4 regions of the Pseudoalteromonas sp. c7(2019) genome follow, and region 1 is predicted to be linked to each of the others. Evidence: predicted binding sites of a transcription regulator. Region 1 holds the regulator's gene; each other region holds the start of a gene.

Evidence for each region. The regulator sigma-54, encoded in region 1, starts transcription at its own class of promoters, with help from an activator protein. The targets are predictions, from matches to a motif close to GTTGGCACGNNNNTNGNNT.
Region 2: GQR38_RS17995 (EF-hand domain-containing protein) is a predicted target of sigma-54. The motif match lies at 2,245-2,263, and genes of this name have one in related genera.
Region 3: GQR38_RS06100 (DUF2726 domain-containing protein) is a predicted target of sigma-54. The motif match lies at 4,691-4,709, and genes of this name have one in related genera.
Region 4: flgJ (flagellar assembly peptidoglycan hydrolase FlgJ) is a predicted target of sigma-54. The motif match lies at 3,594-3,612, and genes of this name have one in related genera.

Annotation. Positions count from the first base shown of each region.
Region 1 covers NZ_WTKS01000003.1:321,295-328,777, forward strand. Annotated here, with positions in the region: gene GQR38_RS05155 (KpsF/GutQ family sugar-phosphate isomerase) at 1-570, shown strand, start outside; gene kdsC (3-deoxy-manno-octulosonate-8-phosphatase KdsC) at 571-1,122, shown strand; gene lptC (LPS export ABC transporter periplasmic protein LptC) at 1,119-1,673, shown strand; gene lptA (lipopolysaccharide transport periplasmic protein LptA) at 1,663-2,208, shown strand; gene lptB (LPS export ABC transporter ATP-binding protein) at 2,205-2,930, shown strand; gene GQR38_RS05180 (RNA polymerase factor sigma-54) at 3,000-4,499, shown strand; gene hpf (ribosome hibernation promoting factor) at 4,526-4,813, shown strand; gene ptsN (PTS IIA-like nitrogen regulatory protein PtsN) at 4,818-5,270, shown strand; gene rapZ (RNase adapter RapZ) at 5,289-6,134, shown strand; gene GQR38_RS05200 (HPr family phosphocarrier protein) at 6,177-6,449, shown strand; gene mgtE (magnesium transporter) at 6,580-7,483, shown strand, end outside.
Region 2 covers NZ_WTKS01000020.1:5,201-12,683, reverse strand. Annotated here, with positions in the region: gene GQR38_RS18005 (TrkH family potassium uptake protein) at 1-1,175, shown strand, start outside; gene GQR38_RS18000 (flagellar brake protein) at 1,220-1,879, shown strand; gene GQR38_RS17995 (EF-hand domain-containing protein) at 2,344-2,556, shown strand; gene GQR38_RS17990 (calmodulin) at 2,696-2,908, shown strand; gene GQR38_RS17985 (EF-hand domain-containing protein) at 3,007-3,222, shown strand; gene trkA (Trk system potassium transporter TrkA) at 3,304-4,680, opposite strand; gene rsmB (16S rRNA (cytosine(967)-C(5))-methyltransferase RsmB) at 4,767-6,062, opposite strand; gene fmt (methionyl-tRNA formyltransferase) at 6,055-7,008, opposite strand; gene def (peptide deformylase) at 7,033-7,483, opposite strand, start outside.
Region 3 covers NZ_WTKS01000004.1:148,309-155,791, reverse strand. Annotated here, with positions in the region: gene GQR38_RS06120 (peptidoglycan DD-metalloendopeptidase family protein) at 1-663, opposite strand, end outside; gene tyrS (tyrosine--tRNA ligase) at 984-2,183, shown strand; gene ampE (regulatory signaling modulator protein AmpE) at 2,280-3,224, opposite strand; gene mtnN (5'-methylthioadenosine/S-adenosylhomocysteine nucleosidase) at 3,225-3,932, opposite strand; gene GQR38_RS06100 (DUF2726 domain-containing protein) at 4,055-4,651, opposite strand; gene folE2 (GTP cyclohydrolase FolE2) at 4,768-5,688, opposite strand; gene arcB (aerobic respiration two-component sensor histidine kinase ArcB) at 5,921-7,483, shown strand, end outside.
Region 4 covers NZ_WTKS01000028.1:1,781-9,263, forward strand. Annotated here, with positions in the region: gene flgL (flagellar hook-associated protein FlgL) at 1-533, opposite strand, end outside; gene flgK (flagellar hook-associated protein FlgK) at 536-2,539, opposite strand; gene flgJ (flagellar assembly peptidoglycan hydrolase FlgJ) at 2,541-3,557, opposite strand; gene GQR38_RS19515 (flagellar basal body P-ring protein FlgI) at 3,723-4,817, opposite strand; gene flgH (flagellar basal body L-ring protein FlgH) at 4,829-5,512, opposite strand; gene flgG (flagellar basal-body rod protein FlgG) at 5,529-6,317, opposite strand; gene GQR38_RS19530 (flagellar basal body rod protein FlgF) at 6,339-7,082, opposite strand; gene flgE (flagellar hook protein FlgE) at 7,240-7,483, opposite strand, start outside.

The DNA of each region.
Region 1 (7,483 bases):
GCTAATGTACATGTGTGTATTAAAGTAGAAAAAGAAGCCTGTTCATTGGGTCTAGCTCCTACATCAAGTACCACTGCAACGCTTGCGATGGGCGATGCCATGGCAGTTGCATTATTAGAAGCTCGCGGGTTTACAGCTGATGACTTCGCGCTATCTCACCCAGGTGGTAGTTTAGGCAAGCGCTTATTACTTACTTTAAAAGATGTTATGCACAGCGGCGCAAATACACCTATTATTAGCGTTTCACAAACAGTTAAAGACGCCCTCATTGAAATGTCTGCTAAAGGTTTAGGTATGACAGCCATTGTTGATGAAAATCAGCAGCTCGTGGGATTATTTACCGATGGCGATTTGCGTCGTATTTTAGAGCAAAGAATTGATATTCATACAACACAAATAGATGTTGTTATGACTAAGTCATGTACTACGGCTACACAAGATATTTTAGCCGCTGAAGCGCTTAACATTATGGAACACAAACGTATAAATGGCTTAATCGTCGTCAATGAGAAAAACCAACCTATTGGCGCATTAAACATGCAAGACCTATTAAAAGCAGGAGTATTATAAATGCAATTTGAAGAACTCTATCAACCGCTGAGCGATGATGCAAAAGCACGCGCTAAAAAAGTAAAACTACTTATATGCGATATTGATGGTGTATTTTCTGATGGCCGTATTTATCTTGGTAATCAAGGTGAAGAGCTAAAAGCATTTAATACAAAAGATGGTTTTGGCATTAAAGCGCTTATAAACAGTGGCTTTGAAGTGGCTGTAATTACTGGTCGTCATTCACAAATAGTGCAACAACGTATGAGCAGCTTAACCGTACAGCATATTTATCAAGGCCAAGAAAATAAGCTCATTGCCTATCAAGAATTAAAAGACAAACTCAACCTTAGCGATGAACAAATTGCTTATATCGGTGATGATGGTCCTGACATGCCCGTTATGGAATTAGTCGGCTTTGCTGTTGCAGTAAATGATGCCCATCCACTTATTAAACGTTTATCACACTATGTAACGCAAATGCCTGGCGGCTTTGGTGCAGTAAGAGAGCTCACCGACTTACTTATGCTTGAAAATGGTAAAGCATTGACTACACAAGGCACTAGTTCATGAATGCAGCGCGCATAATATTAAGCGTTTTATTCATTAGCTGTATGGTTTGGCTTTGGTACCCTTATTTTACACAAACAAATATTGTGCCTCAGACTGAGCCTGAAGTTATTGCCAAGCCTGATTACATAGCCATTGAACTCAAACAAACAGCCTATGACGAACAAGGTAAAATTAGCCACAAAGTAACTGCGGCTAAAATGGAGCTATATCAACAATTAGGTTTTACGTTTTTTGAAAAACCTATTTTTACTTTATATAACGAAAAGCAAACGTGGCAAATAAATGCAGACGAAGCAACATTATACGAAGACAAACAATTAATTTTAGAAGGCAATGTGGTTGCCAAAAACTTAACCGATAACGCCATGATAGACAAAATCAATGCTGATAATATTCAGGTAGATATAAAGCTATTAACAATGCGTTCGGAGCAACCCGTTATCATCACTGGACCCAATTTAAAAATCACTGGTAAAGGCCTAGAAGCCGACTTAAAAACCGAAGTGATAAAACTAATTAACCATACGCGAACCATATATTATGACCAATAAAATATTAAAATCACTTATTATTCCTACACTTATACTAGCGTTTAATAGTAGTGCTGCAGAGCAAAACACGCAACCGACTGCAAATCAAATTTCAATAAGCGCCGATAAGCAAGAAGGTCAATTAAAAGCTAATGTCGGGATTTTTGAGAAAAACGTTGAAATTATTCACGGTAACCGCCGTATCACAGCCGACCGCTTAGAAGTACATAAACGCGATGAACTTGGTGATAATAAACAATTATTAATTGCTACAGGTAGCCCTGCGCACTTTGAAGAAAAGCAATCAGATGGCACGACTATGAGCGCCAGTGCTGACGAAGTGCGTTATGATGTATCTAAGCGTTTTTTAACGCTTGTTGGTAATGCACAAGTATCGCAAGCGGGACAAAAAATAAATGCTAAAAGCATTACCTACGATATAGAGCAGCAGCTAATCAGTGCCGAAAAAGATGAAAACTCAACTGACCGCGTTCACACAATTTTAGTACCAATCGAGACTAAAAAAAGTAAAAAAAGCGACAAAGGTCAACCATGAGCACATTAAAAGCAGAGCTATTAGCAAAGAGCTATAAAGGCCGTGAAGTTGTAAAAAACGTCGGCCTTGAAGTCAAAGCTGGCAGTATTGTTGGCTTACTTGGCCCTAACGGCGCAGGTAAAACCACCACGTTTTATATGATAGTAGGACTTGTACCTAGCGACAAAGGTAAAATATCGATAGACGATAACGATATTACTCTTTTACCTATGCATAGTCGTGCTAGATTAGGCATTGGCTACTTACCGCAAGAGTCTTCAATATTCAGAAAGCTGACTGTTTATCAAAACTTAATGGCCATTTTAGAAACGCGCAAAGAGTTAAATAAACAAGCTAGAGAAGACACTCTCGATAAATTATTAGATGAATTTAGCATACAACACATTCGTGATAGCCAAGGTATGGCATTGTCGGGTGGCGAACGTCGTCGTGTTGAAATAGCACGTGCGCTGGCAGCAGATCCTAAATTTATATTACTGGATGAACCATTTGCAGGTGTTGACCCGATTTCGGTATTAGATATAAAGAAAATAATAGAACATCTTAAAAATCGTGGGATTGGTGTATTAATTACCGATCATAACGTAAGAGAAACCCTTGATGTTTGTGAAAAAGCCTACATTGTTTCTCATGGGGAGCTGATTGCATCAGGTACTCCAGAACACGTATTAAATGATAAAACAGTACGCGATGTTTACTTAGGCGAGCAATTTAGGCTGTAACATTTACGCCATGTCTTTAAGCATCTGCTAGTATTAATTATAACAACATAAAAGGATTGTTAGAGATACATGAGGCAATCACTACAGCTGCGCATGGGCCAGCAACTTACAATGACTCCACAGCTGCAACAAGCTATTCGTTTGTTGCAACTCAGTACATTGGATCTCCAGCAAGAAATACAAGAAGCTCTCGACAGCAACCCGCTATTAGAGGTTGAAGAAGCAGACTATTCAGAAGACGCTGCAGGTAAAAACGAGCAAAAAGCAGATACAGATGACATAACTGTTAGCGCATCTGCCGATGATGCTCCAAGCGAATACGAACAAGATAGTGGTGAAGCACTTGCAAAAGACACGCTAAGTGACGACATGGCTATGGATGTTAGTTGGGATGAGTACATGAGTGCCGCTCCAGCAGCATCATCGGGTCCGATGCCTGAAGACGAATCAATATACCAAGGCGCCTCTACTGAAACGCTCCATGAGTATCTAATGTGGCAGTTACAACTAACGCCATTTAGCCCTACAGACGAAGCTATTGCTATTGCTATTGTAGAAGCCGTCGATGATTCAGGTATTTTAACACTAAGCTGCGAAGAGATTTTAGAAAGCTTTAATCAAGAAAACGAAGATGATAACGAAGTCGAACTTGATGAAATTGAAGCTGTATTAAAACGCATCCAACTGTTTGATCCAGTAGGCATTGCTGCACGTAGCTTACAAGAGTGTTTGTGTATTCAGCTTAACCAGTTTGATAAAGAAACACCTTACATTAATGAAACAAAAATGATTTTAACCGAGCATATTGATTTATTAGCTGCTCGTGACTATCGTACATTAATGAAGAAAACTAAGCTCAAAGAAGAAGAGCTTAAAGAAGTAATGACATTAATACATACTCTTAGCCCTAAACCTGCAGATACTATTGTAAGAGAAGAATCTGAGTATGTTATTCCTGATGTGTCAGTTAAAAAAATTAAAGGCCGCTGGGTTGTTGAGTTAAACCCAGATAGCATGCCTAAAATTCGTGTTAATAGCCAATACGCTGCAATGTCTCGCACTGTAAAATCCAGTGGTGACAGCCAGTTTATTCGCTCGCATTTACAAGAAGCTAAATGGTTTATTAAAAGCTTAGAAAGTAGAAACGACACGCTATTAAAAGTAACAAATTGTATTGTTAAGCAACAACAAGGCTTTTTTGAACACGGTCCTGAAGCCATGAAACCAATGGTTTTAAATGATGTTGCTGAAATGGTAGAAATGCACGAATCAACAATTTCGCGCGTAACAACCCAAAAGTATATGCACACACCCCGTGGTATATTTGAGCTTAAATACTTTTTCTCAAGCCATGTAAGCACCGAAAACGGTGGTGAATGTTCATCTACAGCAATCCGTGCGCTTATCCGAAAATTAATCGCAGCAGAAAACTCAGCAAAACCATTGAGTGATAGCAAAATAGCGGATATATTGGCTGAGCAAGGAATTAAAGTAGCGAGACGTACAATCGCAAAATACCGCGAATCTCTGGCTATTCCACCGTCAAATCAGCGTAAAAGTTTGATTTAAGACGCAAAAAAAAGAGGGTAATGCTTATGCAACTAAACTTAACTGGTCGTCACGTAGAATTAACCGATTCACTAAGAGACTATATTAATACCAAATTTGCGAAGCTAGAAAGACACTCTGATCATATTAATAATGTTCATGTCATTCTCGATGTAGAAAAATTAAATCAAAAAGCAGAAGCCACCATACACGTAAGCGGTGCTGAGCTATTTGCCTCTACAGAACATCAAGATATGTATGCCGCCATTGACTCGTTGATCGACAAGCTCGATCGACAAGTAATTAAACACAAAGAGAAGCTTGCTCGACACTAATATGATGAAATTAAGCTCACTTATATGCCAGGACTGCAGCAAAGCTGCGGTCCTTTTTAATAGCAAAAAAAGAATTTTAGAGTTCATTAGCGAACTTGCCCACGACAAACTTCCGTATTTACCGCAACAAGATATTCTTAATGCTTTAATGAGCAGAGAAAAATTGGGTAGTACAGGTATAGGGCGTGGCATTGCCATTCCTCATGGAAGAATGAGCGGTGCAGAAGAGCCTTTGGCTTTAGTACTCGTTAGCGAAACTCCAATAAATTTTGATGCGATCGATAATCGCCCTGTTGATATTTTCGTCGCACTCATCGTACCAGATGGCGATAACCAGCAGCACTTAAAGACTCTAGCAACCATTGCTGATAAACTAAACAACAAAGATTTTTGTAAACAGTTACGCAGTGCAAAATCAGATACTGAGCTTTACCAAGTTATTGTCAATCAATCATAGTTTTATAAAGGGTGTTAAATGGAGTTAATTATCATAAGCGGCCGTTCTGGTTCTGGAAAGTCGGTTGCTTTACGCGTTGTAGAAGATTTAGGTTATTATTGCGTAGATAATATTCCAGTTAACTTGCTTCCTTCATTAGTTCGCAGTGTGTCTGATAGCTACGATAAAATTGCTGTTAGCATTGATGTGCGTAACATCCCTAAACAACAAGATGAATTTAACGATATTCTTGAATACTTGCCTGGCTTTGCAAAACCTACGTTATTTTATTTAGATAGCGACGATCAAACATTGATCAAACGTTTTTCTGAAACTCGTAGATTACACCCACTATCAATTGACTCGTTGCCTCTTGATTTAGCCATCAAAAAAGAAAAAGAATTACTTGATGTATTAATCACCCGCGCCGACTTTATGATAGACACGACTGATTTGAGTGTTCATCAACTTGCTGAATCTATTCGTGAAAAGATTTTAGGTAAAAAAGATAAGCAACTGATTGTCACGTTTGAATCGTTTGGTTTTAAATACGGTATACCAAAAGAAGCAGATTACGTATTTGATGCACGCTTTTTACCAAATCCACATTGGGAACCTGAATTAAAACCTTTAAATGGGTTAGATCAACCTGTTAAAGATTATTTGGCCAATCACAGCATAGTGCAAAAATTCACATGGCAAATTCAAACATTTGTACAAACATGGTTACCGCACTTAGAGCGAAATAACCGCAGTTATTTAACCATTGCTATTGGGTGTACAGGCGGACAACATCGCTCTGTATATTTAGCGCAAACTATCGGTGAAAGTTTTGCAATGACACATCCCAATGTTAAAATTCGCCATCGCGAACAAGAAAAATAATATAGCTGAATAATCACCTGTTCAGCTTAGGTAGAGTAAGTTATGCATTGTGAAGACACTTTTTTAATAAAAAACAAATTAGGATTGCACGCCAGAGCAGCCACCGTGCTTGCCCAATTAGCAGTGCAGTTTGATGCGACAATTACATTATTTCAAGATGACAAAGAAGCTGCAGGCGATAGCGTACTTGCATTAATGTTACTTGAAAGTAGCCAAGGCAAAGAAGTAAAAGTTGTATGTAAAGGCCCCGATTCTGAGCAAGCTTTACATGCTGTTGGAGAATTAATAGCACAACGTTTTAATGAACAAGAATAAACAGTTATAAAAATAATGCTCGCATTACTAATGCCCCAACTAAAACAGATATATAAAATAAATACGGTTAGTGACGCCAGTTAACTCACCTCTCCCCATAAAGTAATATAAAAATTTATAAAGGACGCCAATGCCTGAAGCTTTTGAACAAGATTACCCACTACAGCAACTAAAACAGGTGACTAAGTCACTCAATAGTGGTCAATTTGTTCAAGTTAGGCGCATGCTCGCAAAAACAGCTCCTTGTGATACCGCATTATTATTAGAATCATCACCACATAAAATTCGCCGACTCCTTTGGCAGTTGGTTGATCCTGATGTGCAAGGCGATGTTCTTGAAGAACTATCTGAAGATGTTCGTTTAGGCATTATTGCCCAAATGGAACCTAAGCACATTGCAGCCGCAACAGAAGATATGGGCCACGATGACTTAGGTGAAGTATTACGTAGTCTGCCGGACACCGTTTATAAAGACGTTGTTAGCGCGATGGACATTCAAGACCGTGAACGTGCAACACAAGCACTTTCGTATCAAGAGCGTTCTGCTGGCGCGCTAATGAACACCGATACGGTGACCATTCGCCCTGATGTTACGCTCGATGTTGTACTTAGATATATTAGGCTACGTGGCGAGTTACCAGAAGGTACCGATGACTTGTACGTTGTTGATAAGCATAACTGCTTTATAGGCGCTTTATCGCTGAGTACATTATTAACTAACCCGCCAGAAAAGATTGTTCGCGATTTAATGGATGAAGATTGTGAATCCATTCCAATCTCAATGGATGAAAGTGAAGTCGCGCAATTATTTGAACGTCATAATTGGATATCGGCCCCCGTAGTCGATGATAACGATCAGCTCCTTGGTCGTGTCACGATCGATGACATCGTTGACGTAATCCGAGAAGATGCTGAGCATAGTTTATTGGGCTTAGCCGGTCTTGATGATGAAGAAGATACCTTTGCGCCAGTACTAAAAAGCTCTAAAAAACGCTCAGTTTGGTTAGGTGTCAACTTACTAACTGCACTTGCAG
Region 2 (7,483 bases), on a different contig from region 1:
AACCTAATTTATCGCTCGCCGATGCGGTGTTTGAAGCATTCTCTGGCTTAACAACCACCGGCGCTACAGTACTTACCGGTATTGAGTACTTACCCAAGTCGGTGTTGTTTTATCGCCAGCAACTCCAGTGGTTTGGCGGTATGGGTATAATCGTACTCGCTGTCGCTATACTCCCCATGCTAGGTGTTGGTGGTATGCAGTTATATCGCGCTGAAATACCTGGGCCTGTAAAAGATTCCAAAATGACCCCGCGAATTGCCGATACAGCAAAGCACCTTTGGTATATTTATGTGTCACTGACTATTGCTTGTATGCTGGCTTATTGGGCAGCCGGGATGGAGTGGTTTGATGCGATATGTCATGCATTCTCAACGGTCGCGATAGGTGGTTTTTCTACTTACGATGCTTCCATGGGGCACTTTGACAGCCCTGTAATTAACTTTATTTGTGTGTTCTTTTTAATTATTGCCGCTGTTAACTTCTCCCTGCACTACGCTGCAGTAGCCAGTCGTAACATACAAGTTTATATTCGAGACCCTGAGTTTAAGGTGTTTTTGTGTATTCAATTAGCGCTGGTGGTTATTTGTTTTACCGTACTTTCCTCTAACGAAATATTTGCTAATGGCGATGAAACCCTCGATCAGGCGTTATTTCAGGCTGTTTCTATGAGTACAACAGCAGGCTTTGCTACTGATAACTTTTCAACATGGCCTTTGTTTTTACCTATTTTACTTATATTTTCGAGCTTTATTGGTGGCTGTGCGGGTTCTACTGGTGGTGGTATGAAAGTAGTGCGCGTGTTCTTACTGTACTTGCAGGGTGTGCGTGAGCTTAATCGTTTGGTGCACCCACGGGCTATATATTCAATCAAGCTGGGTCGAAAGGCGTTGCCAGACAAAGTAGTAGAAGCTGTGTGGGGGTTTTTCTCTGCGTATGCATTAGTGTTTATTATTATTATGCTAGCGCTTATGGGCACGGGTATGGATAACATAACTGCGTTCTCAGCCACTGCGGCTTGTTTAAATAACTTAGGTCCAGGTCTGGGGGATGTAGCATCGCATTATGGCGCTATAACCGATGGTGCTAAATGGTTGCTTACCATTGCAATGGTGTTTGGTCGTTTAGAAATATTTACTTTATTAGTGTTATTTACGCCTACATTTTGGCGTGGATAAACGAGCGGCTTAAGTTTTAAATTACGAACTATTGGGAAAGGGATATGCCAACAAATTTAGAAAAGCTAAAGCATATAAGTGTAGGCAGCTTAGTCGACCTAGAAATATTAACACCTACAAGCAGTAAGCGTGTTAAAACTGAATTAGTTGGTTTACTCGATAAACAGTTTATTATTTTAAATTATCCCAATGCAAAGCGTTTACCTGTGGCGAGTGACTATTTACGTGATGGCGTAATGGTTGTTGTAAGAGCGCTTATTGAAGGTAGTGGTGGGCAAGTTATTGCGTTTCGCCAGCAAATTATGTCGGTAGCCTCTCATCCCGCTAAACTCGTGTTTATAAACTTTCCAAAGCAAGTGCAGTTATTTGCGCTACGCTCACAAACACGCATACCTACCTTATTACCTGCAAAGCTAAAGCTAAGTGACGATAGGGTACTTGAAGGCCTTATTAAAGACATTTCACTCACTGGTGTAATGTTTGATATTAGAGGCGATCAGCAAGTTGAAAGTATTAAAGATATGCAATGCACTGTCGTACTTAATAGCAGTGATAAAGATTTTGAAGGTGAAATTTGCAGTGTTAAAGAGCATGCCGCCGGTGTGTACTGTGGAATTAAGTTACTAGCAAGCGAGGATGAAATGAAAGCCTTTATGAAAGAGCATTTTATAGACCCTTCTGCGCTTGAGCCTACCGTTGAATAAGTAGCTTTTCGCTTATTTGCAACAAAAAGGCATTTTACGTCAGTATTTATAAAATGTTTTTTTTCTCTTTCATAATTAAAATTATTATTTAAATAAAACAACTGATTACGTATTATTTTTTACAGCTTATTTTTGTTATTAAAGCTACCTCGTTAAAATTTATCTCAATTATTCTTTTAAATCCCTCCTTTTAAAACCATACATTTAAAAATGTATCTTTTTATATAAACATAACTATATGTTTTTAAAGGTTTTAATGTAGACCATTTAAAACGTGTTGCTAAAGGGCAACAATAACTATTCTAAAAATGCCTTCTTGTTGTACGTTTTATATTTAACTCATTGAAAATTAATAGCTTTTAAATGTTGGCATCTAAGTTGTAATAGTCTAAGTGTACTGAACGAAATCGTGATTCAAAGTGAAATACTTAATCGCACACACATAAATTTGAAGGATACATATTATGAAAAGCATTAATAAAACTTTAGCACTTATCGCTATTGCATCTTCTTCAGCCGCTTTTGCTGCAACAGATTTTGACACACTGGATGTAGACGGCAGTGGCACAATTAGCCAAGCAGAAGCATCAGTAGATGCAAAGCTAATGAGCATGTTTTCTGAGCTTGATACTGACCAAAATGGTGAGTTATCAAAAGAAGAATTTTCAGAAGCTTAATTAAAAAGTATTTATCCTGAGTTGCCAAAGACACCTAAGTAGGCAAGGGAGCTTACGAAAGAGGATAACAAGGAAGTGAAAAATTACGTTTTAAGTTAAACGAAGCAATTTTTTTGATAGAACATTGAAGGATTAAGTTATGAAACATTTAAATAAAGCATTAGCACTTATAGTACTAGCATCTTCTTCCGCTGCATTTGCAGCATCAGATTTTGACAGTCTTGATATCGATGGTAGCGGCACAATTAGCCCAAGCGAAGCGGCAGTCGATACTGATTTAATGGCTGAATTTATTGAGCTAGATACCGACGGTAGCGGCGAGCTTTCTAAAGAAGAATTCGCTAATTACTAATTACTAATTACTAATTACTAATTAATCTTTTCAGATTAAACATTTTTCACAGTCAGGGATCTTTGAAAAGGACTTCCCATATTACTAGGAATATTATTATGAAAACATTAAATACAACACTTGCAGTTATCGTTTTAGCATCTTCATCAGCAGCATATGCAGCAGTAGATTTTGCCTCTTTTGATGCAGACGGTAACGGTGCTATTACAATGGAAGAAGCAAAGGTTAACCCTCAGCTTGTAAAGATTTTTGATGATTTGGATACTGATGGTAATGGTGAAATCTCTAAAGAAGAGTTTTCAAAAGTACAGTAATCAATATTTAAGCATACTCCATTAAAGCCGCCTTAGTCAGCGGCTTTTTTGTGTATTAAATTAACTAATTAGAGTAACTAGTTAAAGGAATATAGCACTTACTTGGAATAGTTTTTCTACAACGGTAATGTGTTTTTTGTCGATTAAAAACATGATGACATGATCGCCCGACATAATAATTGTATCATCGTGAGCTATCAGCACATCGTCATTACGTACTATTGCCCCAATGGTTGTACCTGCAGGAAGTTTTATGTCGGCAATCGCACGACCAACCACTTTAGATGTGTTTTCATCACCATGAGCAACCGCTTCAATGGCTTCTGCTGCGCCTTTACGCAGTGAATACACGTTAACAATATCACCACGGCGTACGTGCGTTAATAACGCTGATATAGTTGCTTGTTGTGGCGATATGGCAATGTCTATTTCGCCGCCTTGTACCAAATCAACGTAAGCTCCACGTTGAATAAGTACCATGGTTTTTTGTGCGCCCATACGTTTTGCAAGCATGGCCGACATAATGTTTGCTTCATCGTCGTTGGTTACAGCAATAAATACATCGACTTGTTCAATATGTTCTTCTGAGAGCAGTTCTTGATCAGATGCGTCACCACAAAAAACGACCGTGTTATCGAGCATTTCTGAGAGTTGCTCGGCACGTTCTTTACTGCGTTCAATTAGTTTAACGGTGTGGTTTTTTTCAAGTGAGCGGGCAAGGCCTGCCCCAATGTTACCGCCACCAGCTATCATAATTTTTTTGTACGAACGCTCAAGTTTTTGTAGCTCGTTCATTACTGCGCGTATATGTTTTGTAGCGGCAATAAAGAATACTTCGTCATCGGCTTCAATAACGGTGGTACCCAGTGGTTTGATTGCTTTACCTTGACGATAAATAGCGGCAACACGAGTTTCTACATTAGGAATATGTTCTTTAAGTGCAGATAACGCATAACCTACTAATAAACCCCCATAGTAAGCTTTTACGGCTACTAACGAGAGCATGCCATCAGCAAACTGCAATACTTGCAGAGCACCAGGGTAGTCAATTAGACGGCGAATATACTTAGTGACCAGTGCTTCGGGAGCAATGTAATGATCGATTGGTAAATCATCGTTTTGAAATAGTTTTTCGCGGTATTTTAAATATTGCTCTGAGCGAATGCGGGCAATTTTAGTGGGCGTTTTAAAAATACTGTACGCCACTTGGCATGCAACCATGTTCACTTCATCTGAACTGGTTACCGCTATAATCATATCGGCATCTTCAGCGCCTGCACGGCGTAATACATCAGGGTGCGCGCTGTGGCCCATAACCCCTTGTAAGTCGTACTTATCTTGAAGTTCACGTAATCGGTTACCGTCTATATCAACAACGGTAATTTCGTTTTGTTCGCCAACTAAGTTTTCAGCAAGCGTAGCACCAACTTGCCCGGCACCGAGTATAATTATTTTCATTATTTACCCGTGGTATTGATCATAATTTAATTAAAAAAATAGCCATTTAATGTTTCATAAATGGCTAACTATTTAGTGTACGGCTATTAGGCTTTTTTAACTAGCTTAGCGTAATAAAATCCATCACTTTCACCGGGCAGTAACTGCAAACCTGGAGTTGTTACGGTATCATTTTCGTGTAGAGGTATATGTTCTACATCATCGTTATTAGCTAAAAACTTAGCAACTTGCTGTTGGTTTTCTTGTGGAAGAACCGAACACGTAGCATATACCAATGTGCCACCTGGTTTTAACAGTGGCCAAATGCTATCAAGAATATCGTTTTGTAACTTAGATAAGTCTTCGATATCTGATGCGCGACGTAACCATTTTATATCAGGGTGACGGCGAATTACGCCAGTGGCTGAACAAGGCACATCAAGCAAAATACGATCAAATAATTTTTCGTCCCACCAAGTATGTGGTTGTGATGCGTCGCCACATTGTAGGTCTGCACCTAAGCCAATACGAGTTAAGTTTTGCTTAACGCGTTCAAGGCGAGTTGAGTCGCTATCAAGTGCAAGTACATCAGCATCAGCAAGCTCTAATATATGACACGTTTTTCCGCCAGGTGCTGCACAGGCATCTAAAATATAGTCATCTGCTTTAGGTTCTAAAAAGCGGGCTGCCAACTGTGCTGCAGCATCTTGTACTGAACATGCACCTGTATCAAACTCAGGCAACGAAAATACATCACGTGGTTTGGCAAGCTTAATCCCATCAATAAAGTCAGGGTTTAAGGTGTGTTCAATATCGTTAGCGCTAAGCATTTCGCTGTATTCTTGCGTGCTAAATTGTGCTTGGTTTACACGAAGCCACATTGGCGCTTGTTGCTGGTTTTCTTCAAGTAGTGCTTCCCAGCTATCTGGGTAGGCTGTTTGCACCTGTTTAATAAACCAATTTGGATGGTTGTATAAACATACCGGAATAAGCTTCGCTTTTTCTTCAAGCTCTGCTTGTTGGCGCTGAAAACTACGTAAAATGGCGTTTATCAGCCCTTTTAATCCTAAAGCGCGCAGTTGAGCCAGTGCGTTTACAGTTTCTGAAATTGCAGCATGTGGTGGTACGCGCATATGCTGCAGTTGATAAATACCTACGTATAATAAAAACTGAAATATTCTACGTTTACCTTTTAATGGCTGCTCTACTAAGTGTTGGCAGTAATTTTCAAGGCTCGGTAAGTAGCGTAAAACGCCATAACAAATTTGCTGTAGCAACGCTTTATCTTTAGGCGGCAAGCCTTGGCTTGCAAATGGAAGTTCTTGATTAAGCGATGCGCCTTTATCAACTACGTTATATAAAGTTTCAGCGGCCAGCGCTCGTACGTTTGGAACATTACTCATTGTTTTCGCCTAATATTGTGCCAGGGGTAACCCAGTCACTACGACCATTTAAAAAGTCGTTAATTGCCATTGTTTTTTTACCTTGCGGCTGTAATTGCGTAATACATAAAGCGTGTTCGCCGCACGCCACTACTACGCCATTTTTATCGCTTGATAAAATTTGCCCAGGATCACCTGATTGCAGCACAACCTGCGCTTGATAAATTTTTACTGTTTGCCCACCCATTTGGGTAAAGCACACTGGCCATGGATTAAAAGAGCGAATGTTTCGCTCAATTTGCAGCGCACTCATTGACCAGTCGATATTCGCTTCCTCTTTAGAAAGCTTTTTAGCGTAGTTAGCAAGTTCATCATTTTGAGGTTCAGGGGTGATCTCACCATTCGCTAATTTATTAATGGTTTCAATCAACGCGTCTGGGCCTAGCTCAGCAAGTTTTGTATATAAACTTTCGCTGGTTTCGGTGGCGCTAATAGGGCAGCGGCTTACATGTAGCATATCGCCGGTATCTAGCCCTTCATCCATTTGCATTATTGTTACGCCAGTTTGCTCATCGCCTGCCCAAATTGCGCGTTGAATAGGTGCAGCACCGCGCCAGCGCGGTAATATAGAGCCATGCACATTTAAACAACCCAAACGTGGGGCTTCTAATATAGCTTTAGGTAAGATTAAGCCATACGCTACAACAATCATAATGTCGGCATTTAAGCTTGTTAGCTCTGCTAGTGCTTCATCATTTTTTAATGACTGTGGCTGAAAAACAGGTAAGTTGTGCTCAAGCGCTAGCGCTTTCACTTCACTGGCTTTTAATTTTTTACCACGACCTGCAGGGCGATCTGGCTGGCTATATACACCCACTATTTGGTGTTCGCTTTGTATCAGCGCTTGTAAATGACGTGCTGCAAAGTCCGGCGTACCGGCAAATATAATGCGTAATGGTTGAGTCACTGAGTTTTCCTAAGGTACTTATTACTAATCTGCAAATTTAGCTTCTTTTTCAAGCTTTTTACGAATACGTTGGCGCTTTAATGGAGATAAGTAGTCAATGAACAGCTTACCTTGAAGGTGATCTAGTTCGTGTTGAATACAAATAGCCAGTAATTCATCTGCATCTAGTACAAACTCTTCACCGTTTTCGTTAAGTGCAGCGACTGTTACTGTTTCAGCGCGGTCTACTTTTGCATACGAGTTAGGTACTGATAAACAGCCTTCTTCGCTAACGGTAGAGCCGTCTTTTTTAATGATTTGTGGATTAATTAATACCAGTGGCTCGTCGCGCTCTTCTGATACATCAATAACAACGATTCGTTGATGAATATCTACTTGCGTGGCCGCAAGTCCAATGCCATTTTCATCGTACATTGTCTCTAGCATGTCTTTTACAATTTGGCGTACTGTGTCGTCAACTTGTGCAACATCTTTT
Region 3 (7,483 bases), on a different contig from region 1:
AAACACATCGCCTTTACGAATGTCGTTTGCAAAATCAACATCCCAACCAAATATGTCAGCAAAGTTCATTATTTGACGTTCGCTTAAACCTGCAGCTATTGCTGAAGTCCAAAAGTTGTTAGATATTTCGCCGCCAGCGGTTTTGGTTAGCGTTTCAATTTCTTTACTATCAATAGCTGTATCGTAGTTACCTTCTTCATTTAAGGTAACAAATAAAGTATCGGTTTTTGAAATCACATAGCGCAGTTGAGCCAAAGAGCCATCTTCAGCTGTCGCAAAGCTAAGTATTTCACCGGGGTGAATTTTAGTTAGCTTGCGCGTTTCTGCGTTAGTGTTAATTAGTTTATGGAGCGTTTGAGCTGAAAAACCAGCACGTTTGAAGATAATTGCTAAATTGTCGCCATTTTTAACTTTATGATCGACAAAGTCGTATTCTGGTAACTTTTCTGCTGCTTGCTCTGAATTTAACTCAGTTAATTTTTCGTTGTCATCAACTTTAACTTGTAACTCATAGCGCTTGCCTATCTCTAATGCATCTGCATTATTGTCTTTAGAAGCAGTCGCTTTTTCAGAAGGAAGAAATGCCAAGCCGGCAATAGCAGAAACTAAACCTAAAATAAGCAATTTGTGTTTTTTTGGGAGAGTGTTAACCACGTGAACCATAACGTGCCTTTTTCTGCTGTCAAGATAATAAATACATAATATTGCAGGATATACTTAATAATGTACGAATACTAGTGCTTTGTAGATTTAAACTAACCTTAAACTACGCTAAAATCAGGGTTAAGAAGCCTTTTTTAACGTCCTATCTAACTAAGACTCAATTCATTTTGTTTAGTTGCATTAATAACTTAAAAAGTTATTTTAATTAGGTAGAAATTTGTTATGTTAGCTACATATATATTCGGTTTAAACCTATATTAAACCGTGATTACAAGTAACTAGTCCGCCCCTTCGTAGGCAGAATTTTGGAGTAACACAAAGTGGATTTACAAACCGCTCTAGCAGAGATAAAACGCGGTGCAGAAGAAATATTAATTGAAGACGAACTAGTTGAAAAACTAAAGTCGGGCAAAAAGCTAAAAATAAAAGCTGGCTTTGATCCTACAGCCCCTGATTTACATTTAGGGCACACTGTACTAATTAATAAAATGAAAACCTTTCAGGATTTAGGTCATGAGGTTATTTTCTTAATTGGTGACTTTACTGGCATGATTGGCGACCCAACAGGTAAAAACGTAACGCGTAAACCACTTACTCGCGAAGACGTACTAGCCAATGCCGAAACATATAAAGAACAAGTATTCAAAATTCTAGATCCTGCTAAAACCACTGTTGCATTTAACTCTACTTGGATGGAAAAGTTAGGCGCTGCAGGTATGATAAAACTTGCTGCTAACCAAACAGTAGCGCGCATGCTTGAACGTGATGACTTTAAAAAGCGTTACGGCAGCGGTCAACCAATTGCAATTCATGAGTTTTTATATCCACTGGTACAAGGTTGGGATTCGGTTGCACTAGAGTCAGATGTTGAACTGGGCGGTACTGATCAGCGCTTTAACTTGCTCATGGGTCGTGAGCTACAAAAAGTTGAAGGGCAAAAGCCGCAAACAGTATTAATGATGCCATTACTTGAAGGTACTGACGGCGTTCAAAAAATGTCTAAGTCGCTTGGTAACTATATTGGTATTACTGATGCGCCAAACGATATGTTTGGTAAAATAATGTCAATTAGTGATGTGCTAATGTGGCGTTATTACGATTTATTAAGCGCGCTTTCTATTGAAGAAATTGCAGCTCAAAAAGAACGTGTTGAGCAAGGTACTAACCCGCGCGATATTAAAATAGAACTAGCTAAAGAGTTAATTGCTCGTTTTCATAGTGAAGCTGATGCACAAGGTGCACATGATGATTTTATTCAGCGTTTTCAGAAAAAAGCGTTACCAGATGAAATCCCAGAGCTGACAATCACTATCGCAGAAGATACTATTTTAATTGCTAACTTGCTTAAAGAAGCAAATTTAGTAGTTAGTACGTCAGAAGCAATGCGTATGATTAAGCAAGGTGCAGTTAAACTTAACGGTGAAGATAAAATCACTGACACCAAACTTGAAATAGCAAAAGGCACAACAGCTATTTACCAAGTAGGTAAACGTAAGTTTGCAAACATCACTGTAGCTTAAATACCGTTTGAAAACTAAAAAACCAGCCTAGGCTGGTTTTTTAGTGCTCGTATTTTGGGGTCTGTAAATAGTTACGAGGTAGTCACTAAATAGTCACTAAATCACTTTTAATATTTCAATACTTACAATTACTAACAACCAAAATACACGCGCCTGATTTAATCTATTAATTATTACAGGTATATCCTCGGGTGTAGGTAGTCTATCAGTACCTATACGCATTTTATTAAAGCGAGTACCCAAATAAACTGCAGGCCCGCCCAGCTGCACACCAAGTGATGCAGAGCATGTGCTTAGTAGCCAACCTGTATTTGTTTGGTAAAAATGTCTGCCATAATGCTTTATGTAGTGCATGCTTTGTTTGCTCGCTCTACTTGCTGCAATAGTTAAAGCGAGTAAGCGCATTGGAATATACTCAATAATAAACAAGAGAGTTTTAAGCGGTTTTAAAAAGTAGCTATTTGGGGATATATCACTACGCCAGGCTTGTTGTATTAAAGTAAGCAATCGATAGGCGAGGGCAGCAATAGGGCCAAAGGCTAAAAATATAAATATAACTACGAAATAGTATCGAGCAGTGCGCAGTATTAAGCTTTCAATTAATGCTTTAATAATACCAGGAGATGAAAGCCTATTAACTTCACGGGCAAGCAGTGGTTTTAGTAATTCGCGTGCTGTCGATTTTTGATTTTGTTTAGTTAGCTTTGCAATGCGAAGTGCTTTTTTATCAATACTCTTACTTTCTAAGCATAAGTATAAAATAAGACCTGCGAGTAATTCAGGGTAAAAAGCAAACTCGAGTAGTAACACTACAATAATGAGAATGACACTTAAAATGAGCGTGCTTGCGAGTATAGCTGCCAAGTATTGATAGCTTTTAGGTTCTTTGCTTTTGTATATGCGCTTGCCAATAGCACTAAAAACAGCATTTAACGCTGTATTAGGATGATACCAGCTAATAAGGGGAAGAAAGCGCTCAGCAAGGAGCGCTAGTATGAAGGCAATAAAGTCCAAGTGGTTTTGAACAATATTGCTAAGCATTTACAGAGACACTGCAGTTAGCTTTTCTAAAAGTGCGACAACCATTTTAGATGAGTTGATTGATGCTGTTTCTAGGTATTCTTCAAATGATTGTGGTGACTCTTTACCTGCTATATCAGACATTGAGCGAATTACAACAAATGGTGTGTTAAGCGTAAAACACGTTTGTGCAATTGAAGCGCCTTCCATTTCAACGGCAAGCATTGTAGGAAAATCACTGCGTGCTTTATCAATACGCACAGGGTCACACATAAATGTGTCACCAGTACAAATTAAGCCAACAAGTGTTTTAACATCACTGATTTGTTCGATTGTTTGCTGTGCTGCTTCAACTAATTTAGGGTGAGCTGTAAAGCCTGCTGGCATTTGTGGTACTTGGCCAATTTCGTAGCCAAAAGCAGTAACATCTACATCGTGATGACGTACTTCTGACGAAATTACTACGTCGCCAACACTTAGAGAAGGATCGAATCCACCGGCAGAGCCTGTGTTAATTACGCAATCAGGTTTGAAGTTGTCAATTAGTAAGGTAGTTGCAATTGTTGATGCTACTTTACCAATACCAGATTGTACAAGTGTTACTGTGTTACCAGCCAATTCACCAGTATAAAAAGTGAAACCTGCTTTAGTTAAAATTTGTGGGTTTTGCATCGCTTCACGTAAAATTTTAACTTCTGGCTCCATTGCGCCAATAATACCAACATTCATAATGTTTAATTCCTGAGTTTGAATCACTTGATTATACGTGAAGTTAGCAATAAAAAACAAAAAAGCGAGCTTGTTTATGAGCTCGCTTTAAATACTTTTTAGGAGAGTATTTAATTTGGTTTTTAAATTTCAGCTAAAGCAGTTGTTTGTGCTTTGGCTTGAGAAGGTGAAAGTACCGCTGGCTTATGTGAGCGATTACGAACAGGGCGCTGCGTTTGTGTTGCTGCAGGCTTACCAAGTTTAAACATAATTGCATCGCGTACTTCAGAAGGACGGTAGCCCGATTTAACTTTCATACGAATATGTGGAATGCCCGCAGACTCTAGTGCACCGTTTACAAACCAGTCGCGTTGAGCTTTGTGGCCATCTTTATTGGCATTGTTAACTAGGTCAACGGCCGCAACAATAGTTAGTTTTTCTTTATCGATTAATACAAAGTCGAGTTGCTTATTTTTAGCTTTAGCTAAAGCAGCACGTTTAGATTTAATAGAAAGACCTTGCTTACAGTCAATAACGTCAATTAGCTTAACGCGACTAACAATTTTATATTGATCGCCTACAGCACGCTCGAGAAGATTTAGAAAAGCGCCTTCAACCTGCGTAAAAACAGTTTGCTTGCGGGTAAAAGGATACGGGTTTCCGCCATCGTCATTAAATTTTGACGCAACAACAGAAGCCCCGACAACTAATACTAGAATTAATAATAAAGCGAATTCCATACGGTAACTCCATAACAACAAATTGACACTGCTCAAATAAAGCAATTTACGTGCCTAAAAAGTATGAGTTATAAAATAATTACCAACTGTTTATAAAAGCTAAAACTATGTAGCTATTAAGCTTTGTATCCACCTTCAATACCTTTAACCGCAATAGCTACAGCATCGTGTGCATGGAGTGATTCATAATGGTTTATTTGCAGCCAGTAATCGCTGTAATTATCTGTTTCTAATAAAGCTTTAATTTTACGCGCTGCATCTTCACAAAACATAAGATTTTGACCATTTAAACGGGCAAATTCTTGCTCGTCTTCGCGTTTTACTGCCGCTTGTACAGGCGTTTTAAGTTCAGCTTCGAGGGTGTTTATTAGAGTCACTACGTCAAATTCTTGAATATTGCTATCAAGCTTTACTTTTACGTTGGCAATAGAGCGCTGCGAGTGAGGTGTAGCCACTATGCCTTGTGTAGTGCCTAGCCATTCGTGCACATCTTTTTGGCTTAAGGTTTCTTGGTTAAACTTTTCGTTAAACGCGTTTTGTATAAGCTGGCGTGCAAGTGCTGCAGAGCAAGGGCATGTTGAAGAATAGGTAACATCTACGGTTAGCTCGTAGCTAATAATGTTATTTTCAATTGTACTGGTAAGTACAACTGGGTAGCTTTTCCAGCCTGCTTTACCACTTAATAGTGATTTACGGCGTAGCGGTAATTCAAATTTAAATTCAATTTGTGCTTTATCGCTCAGCCCTTCGTGGCTAGTTATAAAGGTATCGAGTGCTTGCGCTATTGTTTGCGGATTGACTTGCTGCTCAGTTGAAAGCAGGTCAAGTGCTAAAAATAGACGTGACATATGAATGCCTTTGGCATCTTCTTTATGCAAATTTACAAATGCACGAGCTTTGGCATTTACTGTAACTGGAGATAAGTCTCGTGACTCAAAAATAAATGGCAGTTCGATTTCGCCCATGCCAACCCAGTCTAATTTACCTGTTTGTAAAGCGGGTGCAGTGTCTGCTATATCTGGCATATTGGTTTGCATGTGCGCTACTCGTATTTTGGAGATAATAAAGCGGGGCATTTTACACTAAATAATTTATTGCTGAAATGATGAGTTTAAGAGATGAGCAAAATCAAACATGAAAAATTCTGTTTTTATCGCACAACATGGGTAGTGGTAGGAGAAAAATGCTAAAATCTGGGAAAATGGTATGTTTATACATGCGCATTGCCTTCTTTATATTTAAGCACACAGCTAAGAGATAAAATTACGTATGACCGATTATTCTTTGAGCCCTTGGGCTCGGGTACTTTCCAGCTCAATAACGCGATTTGGTGAATTTAAAACCGCAGCTATTTGTTACACTTTATTTTTAACTGTATCTCTTATTTTATCGAGCATGTTTTATTATGTTGCGATAGGCGAATTACACCTTGTTGATATTTTGGCTGTGGTATTTTTTACTGCTGTGGTTTCTCCTTTAATTATAAGTGTATTACTTAATTCAATTCGTCAATTAGATGCCTCGTATGCTTATTTAGATAGCGCAACCAAGCAGGAAAAGCTCTTAAACCAAACCTTAAAAGACAACATTAGTCGTTTAAATATTGAAATTGATGAGCGTAAAATGGCATTTCATGCCAAGCATCGCGCTATTGAAGAGCTGCGCCGAGAAATTGCTGAGCGTAAAAAAACACAACAAGAACTTGCCCAACAAAGTATGTTGCAACGCTCAATCGTTGATTCATCTCCCGATCTATTTTATTACCGCGATAACAACGGTGTATTTGCCGGCTGTAATAAAATGTTTGAAGAGGTAATGGGAAAATCAAGTAGTGAGTTAATAGGAAAAACGGTTGAGCAGATATTCCCGAGTCATTTTTTAGCTGAAGTTTTGGCAACCGATAAAGAAGTAGAGCAAAGCCATAAAGCGCTGACTATAGATGTAGGTTATGAAGTAAATGGTGAAACACGTTGGTTTGAGCTGCGTAAATTACCTTTTATAAATGATGACGGTGACTACATTGGTTTACTGGGTTTTGGTCGTGATATCACTAGCCGTAAAGAAGCAGCACAAGCACTCGAAACTGCCTATAAAGACAAAGGTAAGTTTATTGCTACGCTGAGCCATGAACTACGTACTCCTTTAAATGGCATTGTTGGTTTAACGCGTATGTTATTAGACACAGAGCTTAATAAGCAGCAGCGTAGTTGGGGCAATACTATTTTTTCGAGTGCTGAAACACTCGGTAATATTTTTAACGATATTATAGATTTAGATAAAATAGATAGAGATCAGCTCGATATAGCAACCAATTCTATTAATGTGTCAGACTTTATAAACGATGTAGTTAATTTTGCAGGCTTAATAGCAGAGCAAAAAGAGCTTGAGTTTGATATTAAGCGCAATGGCATACTTGATGTTTACGCGCAGCTCGACCCGACTCGATTACGCCAAGTTGTTTGGAACTTAATTAACAACGCCGTTAAGTTTACTCAGCAAGGCAAAGTAACACTCGAATGCAGCAGAGAAAATCGCGTAGAAGGCCCATGGTTAGTTATTAAGGTACTAGATACCGGTCAAGGTATTCCACCAGAGCAACTTGCCCATATATTTGATATGTATTACAAAGCGCCGGATTTAAAAGGCACTAACGCGATAGGCTCCGGTATTGGTTTAGCTGTAACTAAGGCACTTGTAAGTGCAATGAAAGGGATAATTACGGTAAATAGTACTGAAGGCGAAGGAAGTTGTTTTACAGTGCAAATACCGCTTAGTTTATGTGTTGCACCAACAGAGCAAAGTTATGTTGGCCGTGGTTTGTATATTCTGCTA
Region 4 (7,483 bases), on a different contig from region 1:
TCACTCGCTTTAATTGATACGCCTTCAGCTATAGTTATTTGGTGTTGCCCTTGGTCGCCATTATAGGTGTACTCACCCGCTGCAGAATCAAACTGATAAGGCTGCGTGCTGTCTTGGTATCCTGAAAATATGAATTTTCCGTCTTCTGATCGGGTGTTCATTAAGTTAGCTAGCGTTTGTTGAATGCCACTAAGTTCTGATGCAAACGTCTTTAAATCGTCTTTAGTATAAACACCATTACCAGCCTGAATAGTGAGCTCTTGCGCTTGTTGAATATTACTATTTATGCTTTGTAATACGCTTTCTTCAGTTTCTAGCCTGCCGGTAAGCTGATCGATATTTTTAGTGTATTGCTCATTAGTTTGTATTTTATTTGAATACAACATAGCTTGCGAAATAGCAGCTGGCGCTTCTGAGGTGGTTAAATACTTTTCACCTGTTGTTACTCGCTCTTGAGCATTTGCAACACCTTGTTGGTTGTCGAGTATTTTATTTATGTTGTTTTGGTACATTAAATTATTTGATAAACGCATAATTACCTCGCCGCATTTAATAAGGTGTCAAAAATTTCTTGAGCTGCTGCTAAAACTTGTGCTGATGCTGAGTATGATTGTTGAAAACGCAGTAAATTTGCGGCCTCTTCATCAAGGTTCACACCCGATAGCGACTCGTACCATGCCTCAGACTGCTCTGCTAATGCATTAAACGCACTACCGCTTGTGATTGCTTGGCCAGTTATAACACCTATATCACTCACTAACCCTGAGTAAGCTTGGTTGAACGTTTTATGGTTGTCGGCCGTTGCTGTTGTTTCTACATTTAAACGGACTAACTCACCATTTTGTAAATCAGCTAATTTTAAACCATTACGGTTATCATCAAAGCCGCCTTCGTTAAACTCAAGTGTAAAGGTGTCGCCTGTTGCTGGTGTACCTTCTATATCAAAATCGAATCCGTAAGTATCGAATGGGGCACCCGCTTGCGATAACATTCCTTTTGCAGGAGGCGTAATAGTAAAAGTACTCGTTCCGCTATTATCTGTAATTTGATATTCATTAGCATTACCTGTTTTAACAAGCGTTATTTCACCGTTTGTTAAGCTTGGTGTTGAAGTAAATCCACCGGAGGTAACACTTGTTACTTCTCCCGCTGAAATAGTAGCGGTACCTATATTATTTAAATCGTTAGCAGTACGGATTGGCGATGCTAGTGCTAAATCTTCTGCGCGCCCTGTTGCAAGTGTAATACTTGAAGCGGCATCTGAATTAAGCTTTATTTGAAACTGATCACCCTCAACACCTGCCCCAGATACATTTACTTGAAGACCAAATGATTCGCCTGAGGTAATAGTCGATGAATCAATAACACCTGTCGATATATCAGCAAGTGAAGGCTGCCCCAGCGGATCGCCTTTGTTATCTATAGGCTGAATACTTACTTCATTAGCATTGCCTGTATAGGTAATAATAAAGTCACTGGCAGGGAGTTCACTGCCCTTACCTGGCTCTACCGTTGCAGTCATACCGGCAGTACCTGTGTTAGCTTGATACGCATAAGCGCCAACGGTAGGAATATTAAAAATATTACCACCTAGCTGACCTGTTGTATCCATACCCAATTTGTTTTGTTCGTTAAATGCATCAGCTATCGCTAAGCCCATTTGACCAATTTGGTTTTGCGCAGGGACTAATATGTCATCTCTAAAAGCAAGTAAGCCGCCAATTTTTCCTTTAAGCTTACTTACATCAACTTCAAGCGGCACTGCTTTGCCACCATTAACGTCAAGCGTGAATTCTTTAAAATTAGGATCGGGGTCGCCTGTCATCGAAAATAAGTTAAATGCGCCATTTTGCATAACCACCGCTTCGCCTGTGCCCATAAAAACGAGTTTTTCGCCATTTGGACCATCAAGCGTTTCTATGTCTATTAGCTCTGATAAGTCGCGTATTGCTTTATCGCGTTCGTTATATGTAGAGCTGGCATCTGCGGCGTTATTAGTACCATTAACTGCTGCAATATTTTGATTTAGCGTGCTAATACTTTGAATTAGTGAGTTTGCTTCATCTGAAAATATTTCGAGCTGCTCGTTCACTACACTTTTTTGATCAAGCACGATGCCTGAAAGCCTATCCATTTGATCAATTAAGCTTTGCGCATCTGTCATTACTAATGAGCGAGCAACGGTAGATGACGGCTGATTTAACGCTTCTTGCACGTTATTAAATAAAGAGTTAATTCCAGTCGAAAGGTTGTTCGACTCTTCAGAAAAAATAGTATCAACTCGATTAGCCTCAGTAATAAACTGATCGAAAAACGATTTATTTGAGGTATCACGATTTAGCTGTGACTGAGCAAACTCGTTCAGTAATCGGTATGTTTCGCCTCGCCCTACTTGGTTATCAACCATAGTGGTAAACTCTGTACGCTCGCGCACATAGCCTTCGGTATTAACATTGGCGATATTTTTACTTGTCGTTTGCAATAGCTCTGAGCTTGCTCTAACCCCAGAACTGGCAATGTTTAATAAATTAAACGACATGTTACTCTACTCCTTGGCGGATCACGTTTGCCGCAATGTCTTTTAGCTGGCTGCTATTGAGCACTTTTTTTATTTTGCTGGCATAATTTGGATCGGTTGCATAACCTGCTTTTTGTAATGAATCTAAAAAGTCATTTGGTTTTGCTGTATTTTGTAATGCTTCTTTGTAGCGTGGGTTTTGCGTTAAAAAATCAACGAAGTCGTTCACGCTATCTTTAATTGAATCGTAGGCTCTAAAGCTGGCTTGTTTTTTAACGGGTGTGCCTTGCTCAAACTCAAGCGTTACTTTGCTTACTTTGTCACCTTCCCAGCTTTTATCTGACTTAATATTAAATAAGTTATTTGAGCTACCACCGTCACTTTTATTAATAATGTGCTTACCCCAACCGGTTTCAAGTGCCGCTTGTGCAACCATTACCGCAGGGTTTAAACCTATTTTTTGTGCTGCAGTTTTAGCGTGTTCCCACACTGAACTTACAAACTCTTCTGCATTTTTAAAGGTTGGGCTATCGGCTTTAGACTCTGCAGTATTAACCTTAGGCTCAGCAATATCGGCCTTAGTACTCTTAACGATAAGATCGGGTTGATTATTTTTTTGCTCATGAGGAAGCGCGGATCCGACTTGTGTATCGCTAAAAATATCGTTGGTTGTTCTAAGCACCGAGCCTGGCATAAAGTTTTTAGACTCAGGCGATAACTGCTGAACAATTAAATCGGCAAGGCCTAACGAGCCATTTGATGAAAGCTCTGTTGAAAGTTGCTGATCGTGCATTTCTTCAAAGAACTTTACACCACTTGAATTAAATGGACTGTCTTTGTCTTCAAATGCTTCGTTAGCTTTGCGCATTCCTTTGAGCAACATTTGCGTAAAAATAGCTTCAAATTGTGCGGCCGCTTTTTTGAGCGCAGCTTTAGAGGCATCAGTTGATGCATCGCCACTCGTTAAGGCTTCTTTACGAAGTGAATCTAAGTTGCCTAAATCAAAAAAGTTTTGTTTATCGAGGTGATTAGTTTCCATCGGCTTTTTGACACAAAATGAATAATGCAGTTAAAAATGCAAAAATTGAGCCACTACCGATAAAACGAGGAAGATAAAAATAATAAACTTAAGTTGCTGTAAATAAAAAGCCCTAATTTCAAAAAATAGGGCTTAAGTAATACGTTATTTATTGGCTTGGGTTATTTATATAACAACTAACTGTCCGTTAATTGCGCCGGCTTCTTTTAGTGCTTCTAAAATAGCCATTAAGTCACCAGGCGCTGCGCCTACTTCGTTAATTGCGCGAACTAAATCGTCAAGGCTTACACCTGGATTAAATACAAAGGCGCGCGAGTCGTCTTGGTTTACATCAATAATACTTTGCTGTGTGACAACTGTATCACCGTTTGCTAGCGGGTTTGGTTGTGACACGTTTTGTTGTTCTGCAATTGTTACTGTTAAGCCACCGTGAGTTATAGCCGCAGGCTGAAGCTTAACGTTTTTACCAATAACAATTGTACCGGTGCGCGAGTTAACTATAATTTTAGCGGCCATATCAGCTGGCTTAAATTCTAAGTTTTCGAGTGTCGATAAGTACGATACACGCTGGGATGCATCGCGTGGGGCTATAACACGAATAGAAACAGAATCAATTGCTTGTGCGCTATTTGGACCAACTAAGTCATTAATTGTTTTTTCTAGGCGTTTTGCCGTTGTAAAGTCTGGACGGTTTAGGTTGAAGGTAATGTAATCGCCTTGCATAAATGGGCTTTCTACAGTGCGTTCAACTGTTGCGCCATTTGGTATACGACCAACTGTAGGGGTGTTAATTACAACCTTACTACCATCAAGGCCTTGTGCGCCTAAGCCACCGACAATTAAGCTACCTTGTGCAATTGCATACACGTTACCGTCTACACCCTTTAAAAAAGTTTGTAGTAAAGTACCGCCACGTAAACTGCCTGCACTACCAATAGAAGAAACCGTAATATCTATTGTTTGTCCGGGCTTTCTAAATGCAGGTAATTCTGCATGCACAGCAACAGCGGCAACATTTTTAATTTTAGGACTTTGAGTTGAAGGTAGCGTAATACCAAAGCTGTTCAACATGCCTCTAAAACTTTGTTGTGTGTATGAGTTTTGCTCGCCAGTGCCCGGCAAGCCAACCACTAAGCCATAACCAACTAATTGGTTAGAGCGCACGCCCTCAACCATAGACACATCTTTTATGCGCTCAGCACTGGCAGTAAACTGCCAACCTAATAACACAACTAAACATAAAGCTTTAAGGCTATTCATGTTGTTACCCTCTAAAATGGAAACAGCGAACTGCTAAAGAAACGTGTAAGCCAACCAGGACTTTGCGCCTCTTGCGTTTGCCCTTTACCTGAGTATTGAATACGTGCATTAGCAATACGATTTGATTCAACCGTATTATCGGCGCTTACATCTTGAGGGCGTACTAACCCTTCTAAACGAATAAACTCTTCACCGGTATTAAGCGTTAGCCATTTTTCACCGCGTATAACTAAATTACCGTTAGGTAAAACGCGCATTACATTAACCGAAATATCGCCTACTAAGCTGTTTGATTGGTTTGATTTTGAATCGCCCGTAAATGACGAATCGCTACCAATACCAAACTGAATACTGTCGCCACCTATATTTACAGGTAGACCACCTAATCCAATAACGGGGTCTAAGCTTGCGTCGGTTTCTTTGTCTGTTTCTGTTTTAGCGGCTTTTGTTGCTTGAGTAGACTCTTGCAACTTAACCGTGATTATATCGCCAGTACGTAGCGCTTTTTTATCAGAATATAAGTCGTTTGATGTATGAGTATTAAACAATGAACCTGTGGCTACCAGCGGCTCTAAAATAGGCTCGGGGTACATAGGTGCGTAGTAAGGGTCGTCCTGCACTACTTCACTATTTTGCGTAGACATACAGCCACTTAAAAATAATGTGCCCGCTGCAAATAAAATAATATTACGCATAATTCCCCCTACTCTATTAAAGCTGTTGATTGATATAACTCATCATTTCGTCAACGGCCGAAATTACTTTTGAGTTCATTTCGTAAATACGCTGAGTTTCGATTAGGTTTACGAGCTCTTCAGTTACATTTACGTTTGAAGTTTCGAGTGAGCCTTGAATAATGCTACCTAACCCTTCAACGCCAGGGTTACCTTGTACCGGCGCACCACTTACAGCGGTTTCGGTATAAAGGTTTTGACCAATTGGCTCAAGGCCCGATGGATTAATAAAATCACTAATAGTAAGCTGACCAATTACCACGTTATCGGCTTGGCCTGCAACACGTACAGATACTTCGCCGTCTTGCGAAACCGTAATTGATTGCGCGTCATCAGGTACATTCATTTCTGGCTGAATCACATAACCTGCGCCCGATGTTACAATTCGTCCATCGCCATCGGTAGTAAACTGACCATTGCGCGAGTAAGCAATATTGCCATCTGGTTGCAGTACTTCAAAAAAACCTTCACCAGAAATCATCCAATCTAGTGAATTTTCGGTGGTCAACATGTTGCCTTGCGTAAACTCTTTTTGGTTAGCTACAACTTTAGCACCCGCACCTAACATTAAGCCCGATGGCATTTCGGTATCTTGCGATGAACGACCACCTGGTTGATTAATATTTTGATAAAGTAAATCTTCAAATATAGCGCGGCTTTTTTTATAACCTACGGTACTCGCATTCGCTAAATTATTTGAGATAACCGATATATCGGTTTGTTGAGCGTCTAGCCCAGTTTTACTGATCCACAATGCTGGATTCATAATCGTGTCCTCACTTTAAAGTTAAACTATGCGTAATAACTGATCTTGACGCTCGTCAATTTCTTCAGCTGTTTTCATTAATTTCACTTGTAATTCAAATTGGCGCTGGTGGCTTATCATGTCGACCATTTCGTGAACAGGGTTCACATTCGACATTTCAAGCGAACCACTTAAAACTTTTACATTGGCAGAGGTATCTACTGTTACATTTGCTTTTGGTCTAAATAAACCATCGTTACCTTTTTCGAGCTGTGAGCTATTTGCTTCTACTACTCTAAGCGTGTCTATTTCTTCTAAAAAGTTAGCTGGAGCGCCTTGTGGTCGAACTTGAATAGCGCCATCTTGGCTAAACCCTATTTTTTCGACTGGGACAGGTAAAATAACAGGTCCCCCTTCGCCAATAACTTGACGACCGTGGCTGGTTACGAGCATGCCTTGAGCAGTAATGTTTAACGTACCCACTTTTGTGTAAGCTTCATTACCGGAGGCATCTTGCACTGCAAGCCATGCGTTATCGCTCATTGCGATATCTAAGTCTCGCCCGGTTTGAACAATGCCACCCGATACCATGTTAGAACCCGGACGCTCTTGCATTGAAAATACACGTGTAGGCAAACCTTCGCCAAACGCTTGCATAGAACGTGCTTGCGCAAAGTCAGCTTTAAAACCCGTTGTATTTGCATTTGCCAAATTATTGGCTTTTAAAGCAAGCCCTTGTAGGCTTTGCTTAGCGCCAGAGGCCGCAATGTAGACCATTTTGTCCATAGTATCGACTCACATAAAAAATCTCTGAACTTATAAATGCAAAATAGGTGCCAGATTAAATTTGACGCAACATTGAGAGGTATTTAGAAGGGCTTACAAAGATGACTTATAAAAAAGGCTGCAAAAATGCAGCCTAATATATTTAATGAGGTTTAGCTTATCGAATCTGCAAAATACTTTGCTGAATAGTTGAGTTAACTTCAAGCGCACGTGAGTTTGCTTGGTAATTACGCTGTGCAGTAATTAAGTCTACTAGTTCATTAGTAAGGTTTGTATTTGATTGCTCAAGCGCTGATGAGTTAATTCCACCAAATGTACCCGAACCAGCTTCACCCGCTACAGGTTCACCTGAATCAATACTTTGCTTCCAGCTTGTATCACCCACTTGTGATAACCCTTGT